DNA from 4 places in the Pantoea stewartii genome. Region 2 is predicted to be linked to each of the others. Evidence: predicted binding sites of a transcription regulator. Region 2 holds the regulator's gene; each other region holds the start of a gene.

Region 1 (4,268 bases), 640 kb from region 2:
GAGCCACAAACGAGGTAACCAGCAGCGTGGTGGCATTACTGCTTTGCACCAGCATCGTTACGCCGATACCGGCAAGAAACGCCATCGGCTTCTTTTCCACGCTGCGACTGAGCACCCGGCGCAAATCGGCCCCGTAAACACGCATAATGCCGGAGCGCGTAATGTGCGTGCCCCAGACCAGAAGCGCAACGGCAGACAGTAAGTTAAGCAGGGTTAACACGTAACGTTGCTCCTCAACCATCAGGCTTACGGCATGACAGATTGCCAGCCTGATGGAGAGCGCAATCTGCGAACATGGCTGCCGGACGTTGCGAACTTTTTTCCAGTGTTTTAAATGACCTGCGCAGCGTCGGCCCCTTTAAATGTAGACCACTCTGCGGATACCTCACGACAAATCCGGCTGGCCTCAGGCGGACCTTTCCCGCCGCGCGCGGCCGGTGCGCTTTTTTCTGTGGTCAGTGAAGGGCGTGGCGACAAAGTCAGTACGGCAGGTGATCAGCGGAATAACGGCAACAGAAGTACGGGTTGTGCCGTTCGCCCAACCCGCCAGACCCGGGGCGGCAGTTTACTGTATTTCTGCCGCCAGAAACGGGAAGAGGGTCAGAACGAAACCTGTGCCAGCAGATCGTGATGCACCGGCTTGTCATGAGGAACGCCGAGCAGTGTACACAGCGTGCCGCAGAGATCGGTTTGTTGCAGTTCCAGCCCAGGCTTTAGCGAGAATCCGTCACCAAAGACAAACAGGGGAACGGTCGTTTCCTCCGGCAGCATGCCACCATGTGAGCGGTCGTCGTTCATGCCATGGTCGGCGGTCACCATCACCTGATAGCCTTCTGCCAGCCAGCCAGGCATCCATTGCGACAGGTAACCATCCGCCATGCGTGCCCGGTTACGATACTGGGGCGAAGACAGGCCATGTTGATGACCGGCATAATCGATATTCATCGGATGGATGAGGAGGAAGTCCGGGTTGTGCCGCAACCTCAGGCTCTCGGCATCTTCAAACAGGTGCGAATCGGGGTAACTGTCGTCAACGTAAAAGTGCCCGAACTGGACAGGCAGGGCCGGCGCTTCGGTATGACGATCGCGCGCGGGCTCGAAAGGGCTGCGGTTGTAAAGTTCACTGATCCAGTGATAAGCCGCTGCGGCAGTGGTCAGGCCCGCATTACGCGCATAGTGAAATACGCTCTGTTCGTGACTCAGGCGGTTTACCCCGTTGTGGATGATTCCACTTTGCACAGGCGCAACACCGGTCAGAATGCATTCATACAGCGGACGCGACAGAGAAGGCAGTGCACAGGTGAGATGATAATAATGCCCTTTACCTTGCGCACATTCTGCGTGCAGATAACCCATCGCATGATGGGCAACGTGATGGCTCAGGCCGTCCAGAATCACCAGAATTGTTTTCATGTTGTCCTCTCTTGCTGCGGCGTCTTCACGCCACAGGGGGCGTTTGTCTGCGTCTCTGACGTCGGGCTGTTTTAACGCCGCCAGCGCAACGCCGTCCGGCCGCATCTTAATAGTTGAGTAAGTGCACACTAACCTGACGTAATCCCGTAACCGTTAATGCGGAACAGATTAAGCCTGGCCGGGCCTGAACGCCGCTGTTGGCTGCGCGGAGAGCAACGCAGCGTGTTACCTCAGGACGCTTATCCATTGAGTCGGGTATGGAAGCGGGCGCTAGCTGACTGCCGGGGTTGAAAAACCGAGCCAATGTAAATGTCGGATGTGAAAACCGTATGACAGGACGGCACGATGGAGTGGGTCTGCCAGCCGATATGATCGGTCTGTCCGGTTGGCTTTCATCAAAAGACAGGTTCGTACGGTCCCGGCGGTATAACCCAGGGTGCCGGGGCTGGCATTCCATCGCGCAGTCTGGTGATTTGAAAGACGCTGTTAAGTAAGCCTGACGGCTATATTGTGATTTACGTCACACTAAAGCATGATAATGCCAGAAAACATCCCTTTATTTTCGAGGCGTGAAATGAGTGATAAAAACCCGATAGCACAAAAGATAGCGCGCCTGATGCAATGGGTGCTGAATGCAGGATTGCTGATTCTGGCGTTCATTTTAATGGTCTTCCTGGGCAAAGAGACGGTCCATTTAGCCAACGTCCTGTTCAGCACGGGCGAGCAGGCCTCCTCCTATCTTCTGATCGAAGGCATCGTGATTTACTTCCTTTACTTTGAGTTTATTGCCCTCATCGTGAAGTACTTCCAGTCGGGTTACCATTTCCCGTTACGCTATTTCGTCTATATCGGCATCACGGCTATCATCAGGCTGATTATCGTCGACCACAAAAATCCCTTTGATACGCTGTGCTACTCGGCTGCTATTCTGCTGCTGGTTATCACCCTGTGGCTGGCAAACAGTAACCGGCTTAAGCGCGAATAACCTCGCGTTTGCATGACGGACGGGTGTGCCGTGAATCGCTCTGCGCTAAACTACCTGCCTGAAAATTTTTGGGGGAAAGTGTCATGACGCAAGACCCGCTCCGTTTATTACGTTCACTCAACTGGCTGGCGCTGGACGGTGCTGCTCTGTCGCCATCACTTCGTGACTGGCTGATGGAGGAGGACTCTATGACCAGACGCTTCGAACAGCATTGCCAGAAGGTCAGGGTGGAGCCCGTTCGTGAAGGGTTTATCCACGCTGACGAATTAGGTGACGAAGGTGCGCTGTTACCCGCTGATCAGCGCTTCTGGCTGCGTGAAGTGATCCTGTATGGCGACGAACAACCCTGGCTGGCGGGACGCACGCTGGTGCCTGAAAGCACCCTGAACGGTCCCGAAGCGATGTTGCAGCAGCTCGGAACGCGACCGCTGGGACGTTACCTGTTCTCCTCTTCAACCCTGACCCGCGATTTTATCGAGCCCGGTAACGTTGAATCGCTGTGGGGACGTCGGTCGCGCCTGCGTTTATCGGGGAAGCCCCTGCTACTAACCGAATTATTTTTACCGGCGTCGCCGGTTTACCGTTACCAGGGTTAAGGATTTGACCTGTGCAAAACAGACAACAAATGACCAAATGGCAGGCTTACAGCCGCCTCATGCGAATTGATAAACCTATTGGCACGCTGCTGCTGCTGTGGCCGACGTTGTGGGCGCTGTGGCTGGCTAACAGGGCGATGCCGCCGTTACCGGTACTGATCGTGTTTGTCGCGGGCGTATTTGTCATGCGTGCAGCTGGCTGTGTGATTAACGATTATGCTGACCGCAAAGTCGACGGCCATGTGGAACGCACAAAGCTCCGGCCACTGGCCAGCGGTGCTGTCACGGCGAAAGAGGCTAAAATGCTGTTTGTGGTACTGGGGCTGATCGCGTTTGGCCTGGTACTGAGCATGAACCTGATGACGATTATGCTTTCTGTTGTCGGGCTGGCGCTTGCCTGGGTTTATCCTTTTATGAAGCGCTATACGCATTTGCCGCAGGTAGTCCTTGGCGCCGCATTTGGCTGGGCAATTCCCATGGCCTGGGCTGCTGTTAGTGAGTCCTTACCTCTGGTTTGCTGGCTGGTATTTCTCGCCAACATTTGCTGGACGGTGGCCTACGATACGCAATATGCCATGGTGGATCGCGAGGACGACCTGAAGATTGGCGTGAAGTCCACAGCCATTCTGTTTGGCCAGTACGACAAATTGATTATCGGCCTGCTGCAACTGGCGACGCTGGGGCTGATGGCGCTGGTAGGGACACGGCTGCATCTGAATGGGGCGTTTTACTGGACGCTGTTACTGGCGGGCGGTTTATTTGTTTATCAGCAAAAACTGATCGCAAAGCGCGCGCGTCAGGCCTGTTTCCAGGCGTTTCTGAATAACAATTATGTAGGGCTGGTGCTGTTTCTCGGCGTGTTAATGAATACTCCGCCGTTCTCAAACCTGTTGTAGGGCAGGCACCGAACGTAGCGCCAGTGCGATGCACAGTGTGAGGTTCAGTAAGCAATAAAAAAGGCGACCAGTCAGGTCGCCTTTTTTTGTCATGCCAGCACGTTAGCTGTGTGCAACGGCGCTCTCGATGGTCATACGAACATCGCTGGTGACCAGTTCTGCCAGAATGTGCCAGGTCGCCAGCGTCTGCGCCACATCCGCATCGCCACTGTCGCTGATATAGCCTTCATCGCGCAGGGTCAGTACCAGTGTAGAGAACACCGCTTTATCGAAAAACTCAGGCGCATTGATGCCATGCAGTACGCTCAGGCGCTGGGCCAGCGTGCGGCTCTCTTTTTCCAGCGTGCCGCGGTTGATGGTGGGCTTGGCGCTGAGAAT
Region 2 (4,268 bases):
CGTAAACTGCGGGCCTGGCCCGACACGTTGCCGGTGAACCTCATTCAGCTTAACGCCCTGCGCCGTCTGCGGGACTTTGACGACGCGATCACGGCCCGGGCGCATGGTTTTGCCGACGCCACGGATTATTACCGTCGCGCCAGCGCTATGCCGCGACTTAAGTTCGTGACAAAACCGCTGCTCATCATCCATGCAAAAGATGACCCGTTCATGAGCGATGAGGTGATCCCGCAGCCTGCGCAATTATCTGCCACTATTACCTATCAGCTGACACAGCAGGGTGGGCATGTTGGTTTCGTCAGTGGCACCCTGCGTCAGCCTCGGTTGTGGCTGGAGCAGCGCGTGCCACAGTGGATTTCCTCTTATCTGGATAACTGATTCTGTGATTATTCCCTGGGAACAGGTTTCTCCCGAAACCCTTGAAAATCTTATCGAAGCGTTTGTTTTGCGTGAAGGCACGGATTACGGCGAGCAGGAGCTCAGCCTGACGGAAAAAGTCGCCGATGTGCGTCGTCAGCTTGAGCAAGGCGAGGTCGTTCTGGTATGGTCGGAACTGCACGAGTCGGTCAACATCATGCGCAAAAGCGAGTTTCGTGGCTGATGCAACGAACGGAAAATCGTGCTAACAATGCTCATCGCCCGACGTCACAGGGACTTCAACTATGTCTGCACGCCATCCGATTATCGCGGTAACGGGCTCCAGCGGAGCGGGAACCACCACCACCAGCCTGGCGTTCCGTAAAATTTTTCAGCAACTCGGTTTGCACGCTGCCGAACTGGAAGGGGACAGTTTTCACCGCTTTACCCGACCCGAAATGGACATGGCTATCCGAAAAGCGCGCGATCTGGGGCGACATATCAGCTACTTTGGCCCGGAGGCGAATGATTTTGGCCTGCTGGAGCAAACGTTCATCGAATACGGCGAACACGGTAAGGGTCAGTCGCGTAAGTATCTGCACACCTATGATGAAGCCGTTCCCTGGAATCAGGTTCCCGGCACCTTCACGCCCTGGCAACCGTTACCACCGGATACGGATGTGCTGTTTTATGAAGGCTTGCACGGCGGCGTGGTGACTGCACAACACAATGTGGCGGAAAAAGTCGATTTGCTGGTCGGCGTCGTGCCCATCGTCAACCTGGAGTGGATTCAGAAACTGGTGCGCGATACCAGCGAGCGTGGCCATTCACGCGAAGCGGTGATGGATTCGGTAGTGCGTTCCATGGAAGATTACATCAATTTCATTACGCCGCAGTTTTCACGAACCCATATTAACTTTCAGCGCGTCCCCACGGTGGATACCTCTAATCCCTTTGCCGCGCGCACCATCCCTTCGCTGGATGAAAGCTTTGTGGTTATCCACTTTCAGGGGCTGGAAGACATTGATTTTCCCTATCTGCTGGCCATGCTGCAGGGATCGTTTATTTCCAATATCAACACGCTGGTGGTACCCGGCGGCAAAATGGGACTGGCGATGGAGTTAATTATGGCGCCGTTAGTAAAACGGCTCATGGAAGGGAAACGGATTGAATAACCACAGAGGCCAGCCTGGCCTCTGTGAGATTACAGCGCGATCACTTCGTAGCTGTGGGTAATGTTGACGCCTTTGCCTAACATGATGGCGACAGAGCAATATTTTTCCGCTGACAGATCGACAGCGCGTGCCACGGCTTTATCCGAAAGTGCGTTGCCGCTGACGATAAAATGCAGATTGATATGGGTAAAGATGCGGGGGGCTTCTTCCCGACGTTCAGAGGATAGTTTCACTTCGCAATCAACCACATCGTTGCGGCCTTTTTGCAAAATTGACACAACGTCAATGGCGCTGCATCCCCCCGCCGCCATCAGCACCATCTCCATAGGGCTCGGCGCTTTATCGCCAGAATTGCCATCCATCAGTATCTGATGGCCGGACGATGATTCCCCCAGGAATGTTAACCCTTCAACCCATTTGACGCGTGCCTGCATAATTTTGACCTCAGAATACCCTGTTTTGGCTCAGCGTACGCTTTTGCCTGGGAAACAGCAATCCAGAGAAAACGCCATCTTGCTGAAGCGAGACAACACAAGACAGTCGACGTAAGCTGTGCTACAAACAGAGCTGAAAATATTTTTCGTCATCCGAAGACGAAGCCGGGAAGAATGATGCGCACTGCGCCGAATGCAGCCCGAATAATTTCCTGAATGGAAAGACGCTTAACGCTTACATCGCCTGGCAGGGAAACAGAGCCCTGTATTTTGGGCACGATTACAACAGAGGATAATAGCGAATGGTTCTCGGCAAACCGCAAACAGACCCTACACTTGAATGGTTCCTGTCCCATTGCCATATTCACAAGTATCCATCCAAAAGTACGCTCATTCATCAAGGTGAAAAGGCGGAAACGCTTTACTACATCGTTAAAGGTTCCGTTGCGGTACTGATTAAGGATGAAGAAGGCAAGGAGATGATTCTGTCCTATCTGAATCAGGGCGACTTTATTGGTGAGCTTGGCCTGTTCGAAGAAGGTCAGGAGCGCAGCGCCTGGGTACGTGCGAAAACCGCGTGCGAAGTGGCAGAGATTTCCTACAAAAAATTCCGTCAGCTGATTCAGGTGAATCCGGACATCCTCATGCGCCTCTCCTCGCAAATGGCGCGCCGTCTGCAGGTCACATCGGAAAAAGTGGGCAACCTCGCGTTCCTTGATGTCACCGGTCGCATTGCGCAGACGTTGCTCAACCTGGCGAAACAGCCGGACGCCATGACGCATCCTGACGGCATGCAAATTAAAATTACGCGTCAGGAAATTGGCCAAATCGTGGGATGTTCACGTGAAACCGTGGGACGTATTTTGAAGATGCTGGAAGACCAGAATCTGATCTCCGCACACGGCAAAACAATTGTTGTTTACGGCACGCGCTAAGCTTTATTCTTCACGGCATAATGGCAACGTTATGCCGTGAATTATTTGCGTTGAGCCGATGTGGCGAAGAATAATTTATCACCCTGAAGTTAACTATGCCCTGCGCCAGACACTGGTGTTGTGTCTCCCCGTCGCGCTCGGCTGGCTGTTTGGCGATCTGCAAAAAGGATTGCTGTTCTCATTGGTGCCTGCCTGCTGCAATATTGCCGGTCTGGATACACCCCACAAACGCTTCTTTAAACGCCTGATTGTCGGCGGCAGCCTGTTTGCCTTGGGTAGCTTACTGATGCAGTGGCTTCTGTTTAAAGACGTGCCCTTACCGCTTATTCTTTTCGCCCTGCCTTTGCTGCTGGGCGTGACAGGTGAAATCAGCCCACTGCACGCACGGTTACTCCCTGCCACACTGATCGCAGCGATATTTACCACCAGCCTGATTGGCCGCATGCCCATTTACGTACCGCCCCTGCTCTACATCGGCGGTACGCTGTGGTATGGCCTGTTTAACTGGTTCTGGTTTTGGCTGTGGAAAGAGCAGCCAATGCGTGAAAGCCTGAGTCTGATTTACCGCGAACTGGCGAACTATTGTGACGCCAAGTACACCTTGTTGACGCAACTTACCGATCCGGAGAAGGCGCTACCACCGTTGCTGGCGCGGCAACAAAAAGCAATCGACCTCATCAACACCTGTTATCAGCAGATGCATATGCTGTCCGCCAGCCGCGATCACAGTCATAAGCGACTGACCCGCGCTTTTCAGGTCGCACTGGATTTACAGGAACACATTTCTGTCAGCCTGCATCAGCCAGAAGAAGTGCAAAAACTGGTAGAACAAAGCCATGCAGAGGCCGTGATTCGCTGGAATGCGAAAACCATTTCCGCCCGTTTACGTGAGCTGGCAGACAACATCCTGTACCACCAACTGTCCAGTCGCTTTGATATGGACAAGCAGCTGGGGGCACTGGAAAAAATCGCCCGTCAGCACCCGGACAATCCGGTAGGAAATTTTTGCCTTTATCACTTCAGCCGCATCGCACGGGTACTGCGTACACAAAAGCCCCTTTATCAGCGTGATTTGATGGCGGATCGCCAGCGCCGTTTACCGCTTCTGCCCGCACTCAGAAGCTATCTCTCGCTGCGCTCATCTGCCCTGCGCACGGCCGGACGTTTTTCTGTGATGCTGATGCTGGGTAGCGGGCTGGCGCTGTTCTTTTCAATTCCCAAACCCTACTGGATTCTGATGACCATTATGTTTGTCAGCCAGAGTAACTACAGCGCCACACGGGTGCGTATTCAGCACCGTGCGCTGGGCACCTTTGCCGGGCTGGTGATTGCGGCGGCCTCGCTGCGGCTGGATGTCCCTGAACCGC
Region 3 (4,268 bases), 330 kb from region 2:
AACACGTTGCTCGCCCCCAGTTTAAACAGGTTGGCACTGCCGTCATCATAGCTGTCACCCAATGTTTTCTGTACGACTTCCCGGTTCGCTTCACTCCGGTTTGCCGCCGCCAGGCGCTGGGTCAGCGTGCTGTACAGAGCACTGTCCAGAAAGTTATTCAGTGAAATGTGTTGGGCATGAGGAGCCTGACGAATGGCGCGTTCGGTCAAATCGCGATGCGTAATGACTAAGTCAACATCACCCGGCAGCGCGTTAATGGCGCTGTTGGTTACCGACACATGCGTTAAGCCTGCATCCTGAACTTTCTTACGCAGTACGCCTGCCCCCATAGCGCTTGACCCCATGCCGGCATCACAAGCCACGATGATTTTACGCACATGGTTCAGGTCAACGCTCATCGCATCGCTGGCAACCGCGGCACCTGACACCGCCTGTCCTTTTGACTCGGCTTTCATATCATGCATGCGCTGCGTAGCCGCTTCGATATCATCGTCTTCTTTCACTTTGCTGGTTTTGAGCAAAATAGCAGAGACCACGAAGGAAACAGCAAAAGCAGCGAAGACGGCGGCAATATTCGCAAAATAAGCGCCTTTTGGCGTCATGGCTAATACCGCCAGGATAGATCCCGGTGAGGCAGGGGAAACCAGGCCGCCATGCAGAACCGTCAGAGTAAACACGCCGGTCATACCGCCGAGGATCACGGCCAGCAGCAGGCGTGGTGCCATCAGGACATAAGGGAAGTAGATTTCGTGAATACCGCCCAGGAAGTGGATGATAGCCGCACCGCCGGCAGACTGCTTCGCACTACCACGACCAAAGAACATATAGGCCATCAGTACGCCCATACCCGGGCCTGGGTTGGCTTCAATCAGGAAGAAGATTGACTTACCGGCTTCGCTTGCCTGTTGAATCCCCAACGGTGAGAAGATGCCGTGGTTAATAGCATTATTAAGAAACAGGATTTTCGCCGGTTCGACAAAGACAGACGTCAATGGCAGCAGGTTATTTTGCACCATCAAATTGACGCCAGCGGACAGAATATGTGACAAACCTTCGACAAGGGGACCAATCGCCAGGAAGGCCAGCAACGCCAACAACATGCCGATGATCCCGGCAGAGAAGTTGTTAACCAGCATTTCGAAGCCGCTTTTGATTTTGCCGTCAACCATGCGGTCAAATGACTTGATTGCCCAGCCACCAAGCGGGCCTGCGATCATCGAGCCGAGGAACATCGGCATATCAGCACCGACAATCACGCCCATTGTCGTGATGGCACCCACCACACCGCCGCGATCGCCTCCCACCAGACGTCCACCTGTAAAGCCAATTAGCAATGGCAGCAGGTAAGTGATCATCGGGGCGACAAGTTTCGCCAGTGTTGCGTTTGGAATCCAGCCCGTTGGAATAAACAGCGCGGTGATAATACCCCAGGCGATAAACGCGCCGATGTTAGGCATCACCATATTACTCAAAAAGCGACCAAAGCTTTGAACTTTGACCTTTACTGATGAGGACATAAGCCCACCCCTTGTTGAGACGCGCTGCAACAGGAGCGCGCGTTTGTTTTTGTTTAGCCACTACGGCGATGCGCCGTCAGTATTACTGTATGCAGGCGGACTTTATCACGCGAATATTGGCCTGCGTAGTGGGTGACCCCATGAGTGATGCAGGTCACATTTGTGACGGGGTGACAGGGGCGTTTTAAGTGATTTGGATCACAAAATAAGGGTCATACAGGAAAGTTATGACCAAATTTTGACCATTTCTTTTTACATTAAGTGATATTTATCACACTTTTATCATGCTGCTTTGTTTATAAAATGTGATTAAAGTCACAACTTAATTTAATAAAAAACGGGCCAGATCACATTTTGATCTGGCCCGTTTTTATGAAGCGCAAGCGCGTGGTGAAGTGATTATGAGGTGGACAGTCGCTAATCTGTCCGTGTGAAATTTATTGTCCCGTGCCCTGAACGGCATTCTTGGCCTGAGTCAGTGCCTGGACATTCGCTGATAAACTGGTCATCAGGCTGTTGTACTGGGTAGCCTGTTCCTGAGTAGGGAACTGGACTCCGCCATTATTAAAACTGACGCGTGTCCCCTGTGCCTGAAGAAATTCACCAGTTTTAACCGCATCCTGACTAAGCGCCTGGAGTTTAGGTAACAATGGGATCAACTGAGCGGCAGGCTGAGTGACGACCTTGTCATAGGCGGTATCGAAAACCTTTTTCAGATCGTCAGACTGGTTCAGACCGGCTTTGCTCTTATCCGCCTGCATTTTGGCGCTTTCGAGTTGTTGGGTGGCGACGGTCAGGGCGCTGGTGGCCTGAGCCAGAGAATCCCGGCGACTCAGGTAGTCCTGCGGCACGCGAATAGCAGAAAGCTCATCCACGACCGGGCGCATGCCCTGATCGACCGTCTTATTCACCTGTTGTGAGAAACCATACAAAATCGCGTAATCCCCAGCAAAGGGACCAAAACTCTGTTTCTGGTTTTCACTCAGACTCGGCAGATGTTCACCGCTACGCATAACGGTATTTTGCATGAAATCGATAAACGCTTTGCGTTGTTCGCCTTCTTTATCACCACACGCGGTGAGTTGCAGAACGATAAGCACGCCAGCCAGCATAATGCCGCTGCGTGCCAGGACGCGGGAAATTCCTGAAGCCATGGGTTCAACTCCTGTCAGTAAAACTGGCTGATGTCCGGTTAAGCAGTGGCCTAAAGAATAGAACAAACGTTAATGGCCACACAATGTGAAAGCGCGCTGTCAGGCCATTATGGGTAAGAAAAAAGAGGTTAAACGTAAAATCAGGGCCTCATCCGTTTACAAAGCCTGTTAAAGAGCAGTGAAAAGGCTTTTTTCCATACCCGATAAGGGGCGGCTCGTGCTGTAAAGGCAGTAAGAATAAACCCGGCTCGGGGCCTGTTCAGACGCCCTTTGTTAAGCCTGCCCGGAACCGCGCTCACTGCCTGAGCATCCCGTATCGGGTGCAGGCTGTTATAACAGCTATCCTCTAAATGCCCTCTCATTGTTCAGTTGCCTTAAAGTAGTGCAACCCGTTGCTCTGGCTCGCTATGGGAAGGGCCTGTCCAGATGACAGAGCAGGATTAATCGTACTGGTGATTGCCTGATAACCGTTATGTCTTTGGGCGCTGGCGGCACGACAGCCACGGCATCGCCAGTGCGTAGCTTGATAAATTGCTGGTACTGACCGTTTTGTTGTAGAAAATCGAAAGATCTGGCGCATATTTTGCAAATTCTTTTGTTGTAAGCGTGTGCGGGGTTCTGATGATTTATTCACCGAAGAGGGTGAAGAAAAAAAGATCGGAACGCGAAGTAGATGCCGTATCAACAAAATCAATTGCATCAAACGGTTAGGGTTTTTAGCCTTTTTTCAGAATTGTAAAGTTAAAAAAAATGTTTAATTTGCACTGCAAATTGTCAGGTCTCTATCCATACTTAGTCTCCCGGCATATGTTGCATTGCGTTGTCATGTTTAAGCAGCGGTGCAGTACAGGCTGTGTCCCATAAGATTTTCATCATAAATACAAACTCTTATGGGATGCAGCTTGCTTAGTCCGGTTTCTGAACCTGATTTCAGGTTCGTGTACCTTCTTTCACGTGATTCATAGTGAGTTTTAAGGAGTTCTCTATGGAGTTAAAAGATCCTATGTTTGAATTGCTCAGCAGCCTTGAGCAGATTGTTTTGACACGTGATAACAGCCCTGTTGCGCTGCAAACTCAGCGTCAACCTGCAATGCCAGAGCCGCAACGTCTGCGCGAAATGGCGGGAATGCAGGTCGATGAGTTTGCAAAAATCATGGGTGTTAGCGTTTCTTCGGTTAAAAGTTGGGAAGCACAGCGTACGCGCCCTTCAGCAACGGCACAGAAATTGATGAAATTACTTCACGCCAATCCGTATCTTGGACGTCAGCTGCTTGATTAAGTTTTAAAACCCACCCGTTTACAGGTGAGGCCGGTCACAAGGGTGACCGGCTGTTTAGCCTCCAGCACACAACGCCATCCGTATTTCCTGCCAGCGTCTTATCAGGCAAGCTTCGGTAACACGTCCAGTACGTTACCTACCCAGCAGACAATCACAACGACACCAAAAATGATGACCATGGCGGGAATGATTCTGCCACCCCACACGGTAAAAATTTGGTCGGGAAAGCGTCTCCGGGACTGCATTGCCAGTAGGGCAGGAACGATGACGGCCCACACCGTTGCGCATAAGCCTGCGCCGCCAATGCCATAGAGAAAG
Region 4 (4,268 bases), 2.2 Mb from region 2:
CCGGGCTTTCTTGTTGTGATTTATCACACCTCGTCAGATTGCTTATTTGCCGCCTTATTTTCAAGACGGAAAATTCAGCCTACGTTGCGTTTGATCCTCAATGTTTTAGTGGCTTTTTTCAAACCTGTTCTGTGAAGCTTTAAAACAAAAAAGCCACGCATTCGCGTGGCTTTCACAACCCTGTTCACTCACGTGCAGTTCACTTCACGGTGAGGATTAGACGTTAAACAAGAAATTCATCACATCGCCATCTTTAACGATGTACTCTTTGCCTTCTGAACGCATCTTGCCCGCTTCTTTCGCGCCTTGCTCACCCTTATAGGTAATAAAGTCTTCAAACGCGATCGTTTGTGCGCGAATGAAGCCTTTCTCGAAGTCGGTATGGATTTTACCGGCGGCCTGTGGGGCGGTGGCGCCAACAGGGATAGTCCATGCGCGTACTTCTTTGACGCCGGCGGTGAAATAGGTCTGCAGATTCAGCAGTGCGTAACCGGCACGAATCACGCGGTTCAGGCCTGGCTCTTCGATGCCCAGCTCGGCCATAAACTCGTCACGATCTTCGTCTTCCAGTTCGGCGATATCAGATTCGACAGAGGCGCAGACTGGCACAACGACAGAACCTTCTTTGGCGGCGATTTCGCGCACTTTATCCAGGTACGGGTTGTTTTCAAAGCCATCTTCGTTGACGTTAGCAATGTACATCGTGGGCTTGAGCGTCAGGAAGCTCAGATAGCGCAGGGCGGCTTTGTCTTCATCGGTCAGATCCAGCGCGCGCAGCATGCCCGCGTTTTCCAGATGAGGCAGACATTTCTCCAGCGCCGCCTGTTCCGCTTTCGCGTCTTTATCGCCGCCTTTAGCTTTTTTCTGCACGCGCTGCAGTGCACGTTCACAGGTGTCCAGATCCGCCAGCGCCAGCTCGGTGTTGATGGTTTCGATATCATCAGCCGGATCGACTTTATTATTCACGTGGATAATATTGTCGTTTTCAAAGCAGCGAACCACGTGTCCGATCGCTTCGGTTTCACGGATATTGGTCAGGAACTGGTTGCCCAGGCCTTCACCTTTCGATGCACCTTTTACCAGACCGGCAATATCGACGAATTCCATGGTAGTCGGAACCACGCGCTGTGGCTTGACGATCTCGGACAGCTGATCCAGACGCAGGTCAGGCATAGGCACAACGCCCGTGTTGGGTTCAATGGTGCAGAAGGGGAAGTTCGCCGCTTCAATACCCGCTTTTGTCAGCGCGTTAAACAGAGTGGATTTACCGACATTTGGCAGGCCCACGATACCGCATTTGAATCCCATGGTTTAATACCCTTTATAGCTGGATGGGCAACGCCTGAACGCAGGCGCTGCCGGAAACGTAAGATAATTTTCGCGCATTATACACAGATTCGCGACAATCGGGGCGATTAGACAGGCTTAAAGGCATGCAGGCGGTTCATTGCCTTAATGCGATCTTCCTTCAGCCACAGTTCGGTGCAGCGCGCTGCTTCATCAATGGCGTCATCGATCAGCTTTTGCTCGCTGGCGGGCGGTTTGCCTAACACAAATACGGTCACTTTGTTGCGGTCACCGGGATGGCCGATACCGATGCGCAGACGATGAAAGTTATTATTATTGCCCAGCTTGCTGATGATGTCTTTCAGGCCGTTATGACCGCCGTGACCGCCGCCTTGTTTGAATTTCGCAATGCCCGGTGGCAGATCGAGTTCATCGTGCGCCACTAAAATTTCTTCGGGCGCAATACGGTAGAAGGTCGCCATCGCCGCGACCGCTTTGCCGCTGAGGTTCATAAAGGTGGTGGGCACCAGCAGTCGGACATCTTCGCCCGCCAGCGCCAGTCGCGCCGTATAACCGAAAAATTTGGCTTCTTCTTTTAACGACTGATTGTGCCGCTCAGCCAGCAAATCCAGATACCACGCACCCGCGTTATGGCGCGTGGCGGCATATTCCGCACCGGGATTCGCCAGGCCGACAATCAGTTTAATGCTGCTCACAAGGAATATCCTGCTGTTATCACCAAAGGGCAGTAGTTTACTGTGCCAGGCTGCGGATCACAAAGTGTGAGCCACGAATTATTAGTGTCTGTGATTAATTGTTTTTCATCTAAATCAATAAGCTGTAATTATGCTTTGGTCACACTTATCCTGCTCTGAGTGTGACGAAGTGCACAAATTAGCCTGCTGTCATTGCCTAAACTACTGACAGGTTAACATTGTGTGCGCTCATCGGACCGCACCGTCAGGAGGTGAAAGATGAAACGTCATCACTCACGTATGGCAGGAAATGCCTTAATGGCACTGGGCTTAGTGACCATGGTACTCGGCGTTGGTTTTTCGATTATCAACCAACTTCCCTCTTTAAATCTGCCGCAGATACTGGCGCAGGGCGCGATGTTTGGGATTTTCTTTGGCGCACTGTTATGGCTGGCCGGTGCCTGCATTAGCGGTCGTGAGAAAGTCGAAGATCGCTATTACTGGGAGCGGCATTATGGCGATAAACGCTGCCGCCGCAGCCATCACTCGTCATAATCACGTTCCCGGCAACGTCAGGCAGGGTTGGGTTCGGTTTCTGCCTTTGGCTTTTGCCTGATAGAGCGCTTTGTCAGCCAGCGCCATCAGTTCGCCAAAATCAATGTGGCGATTGTCGGCGGTAGAGAAGCCAATGCTGACGGAATAGGGAATCTGCCCCGGTCGGGAAAGGTGGATCGCCTGGCGCACCTGCTCGCACCAGACGTTAGCCTGCGCTGACATCATCGGCAGAAGGGCGGCAAATTCTTCGCCGCCCAGTCGCGCAAAGCGCGCCCCTTCAGGCAGCATGCCGGACACACGGTGACTGAAATCAATCAGAACCTGGTCGCCCTGATGATGCCCGTAGCGGTCATTAATACCTTTAAAATGGTCCAGATCGAATAACACCACCGTCAGCGCTTTATTCTGCTTCTGACAGGCTTTAATCATCACCTCGGCCCCGGTAAACAGCGCACGACGGTTCCAGATATTGGTCAGAGGATCGTGCAGTGAAGCCGCTTTCAGCGCATTGCGCGTCCGCTCATTGACCATCGCCAGAATCGTCACGGTAAACCCAATGACAAACAGCATGGATTCCATAATCACATAGACGGAGAAATTCGATCCGCTTATCGCGCCCTGAACGCCAACCGGGCGGGAATTATCCAGAAATATGCGAGCCACATGGAATATCAGGTGAATCCAGAGCAGGAGCTGGGCAGGCCAGAACGTTGCATCCATATTGCGCCGCGCCAGCCAGAGAAAATAGATAAGCGCTCCGGTATACCCGATGCAGAGCAGGCAGAGCACCAGTACGCGCAGCGATAAGCTGTAATAAAATCCCGGAATCAGGCAGAGCAGTGACCAGATCAGCGCTCCGACCAGACCACTCATCCCCGGCTGCTTACCGCAAAATGTGCGAAACGCGCTGAACAATCCCCCGTAAGCCAGCATAAGCAACACGTTGCTCATGGCCACCGGTAAAAACTGATAGCCCTGGCTGCGCAGGCTACTGAGAATAAAGGCGACCAGCGTCAGTAAAATGGCCACGCAAACATAGCCCAGCGTGCGATCGTAATGCGAACCGACCCAGGCAAATGCCAGGATCAGACTCATAAACCCCAGTACGTAGAGTTCGCAAATAAATAACGTATAGACGTCGAGGTTCATAGTGGAAAACGATCGCAATAAAAAGTGCGGGCAAAGTACCACTCAACGCAGAATGGCAAAAGAGCAGATAAGATAATTTCAGCGAAAGAGTTTTTCGTAGTAAGCGTGACAATAACGGCGGTGACTCATAACGAAAATTTCTGTGAATCAAGCAGCTTTGTCGGAAGGGGAGAGGTACAGACAAAAGAAAAGGCCGGACAGCGTGTCCGGCCTGCGAAGATTAGTGTTCGAACATTGCCGAAATGGACTCTTCGTTACTGATGCGGCGAATGGCTTCGGCCAGCATGCCTGACAGCGTCAGGGTACGGACGTTTGGCAGCGACTTCATCTCTTCGGATAACGGAATGGTGTCACACACGATAACCTGATCGATGACAGATTTACGTAAGTTTTCCACCGCGTTACCGGAGAAGATAGGGTGCGTCGCGTACGCGAACACGCGCTTGGCACCGCGCTCTTTCAGCGCTTCCGCGGCTTTGCACAGTGTGCCGCCGGTGTCGATCATGTCATCGACCAGCACACAGTCACGGCCCGCAACGTCACCAATGATATGCATGACCTGAGAAACGTTCGCACGCGGGC

The links. Region 2 encodes CRP, which controls carbon source genes, mostly activating them, when cyclic AMP is high. Its sites were predicted from a motif close to ATGTGANNNNNNTCACAT; they were not measured.
Region 1: the regulator CRP is predicted to act here: its motif matches at 1,922-1,939, upstream of psiE (phosphate-starvation-inducible protein PsiE).
Region 3: the regulator CRP is predicted to act here: its motif matches at 1,660-1,677, upstream of G5574_RS13365 (PTS mannitol transporter subunit IICBA).
Region 4: the regulator CRP is predicted to act here: its motif matches at 2,163-2,180, upstream of pth (aminoacyl-tRNA hydrolase).

The regions. Positions count from the first base shown of each region.
Region 1 is NZ_CP049115.1:3,108,545-3,112,812, forward strand. Features, by position in the region: gene G5574_RS14725 (Na/Pi cotransporter family protein) at 1-220, opposite strand, end outside; gene G5574_RS14730 (alkaline phosphatase family protein) at 601-1,413, opposite strand; gene psiE (phosphate-starvation-inducible protein PsiE) at 1,988-2,398, shown strand; gene ubiC (chorismate lyase) at 2,482-2,994, shown strand; gene ubiA (4-hydroxybenzoate octaprenyltransferase) at 3,024-3,890, shown strand; gene plsB (glycerol-3-phosphate 1-O-acyltransferase PlsB) at 3,993-4,268, opposite strand, start outside.
Region 2 is NZ_CP049115.1:2,472,210-2,476,477, forward strand. Features, by position in the region: gene G5574_RS11830 (hydrolase) at 1-378, shown strand, start outside; gene G5574_RS11835 (YheU family protein) at 383-601, shown strand; gene G5574_RS11840 (phosphoribulokinase) at 663-1,532, shown strand; gene G5574_RS11845 (OsmC family protein) at 1,562-1,966, opposite strand; gene crp (cAMP-activated global transcriptional regulator CRP) at 2,269-2,901, shown strand; gene G5574_RS11855 (YccS/YhfK family putative transporter) at 2,960-4,268, shown strand, end outside.
Region 3 is NZ_CP049115.1:2,802,156-2,806,423, reverse strand. Features, by position in the region: gene G5574_RS13365 (PTS mannitol transporter subunit IICBA) at 1-1,517, opposite strand, end outside; gene G5574_RS13360 (DUF3053 domain-containing protein) at 1,955-2,671, opposite strand; gene G5574_RS13355 (HTH-type transcriptional regulator) at 3,657-3,950, shown strand; gene tnaB (low affinity tryptophan permease TnaB) at 4,052-4,268, opposite strand, start outside.
Region 4 is NZ_CP049115.1:76,732-80,999, forward strand. Features, by position in the region: gene ychF (redox-regulated ATPase YchF) at 217-1,308, opposite strand; gene pth (aminoacyl-tRNA hydrolase) at 1,416-2,003, opposite strand; gene ychH (stress-induced protein YchH) at 2,262-2,537, shown strand; gene G5574_RS00345 (GGDEF domain-containing protein) at 2,538-3,686, opposite strand; gene prs (ribose-phosphate diphosphokinase) at 3,907-4,268, opposite strand, start outside.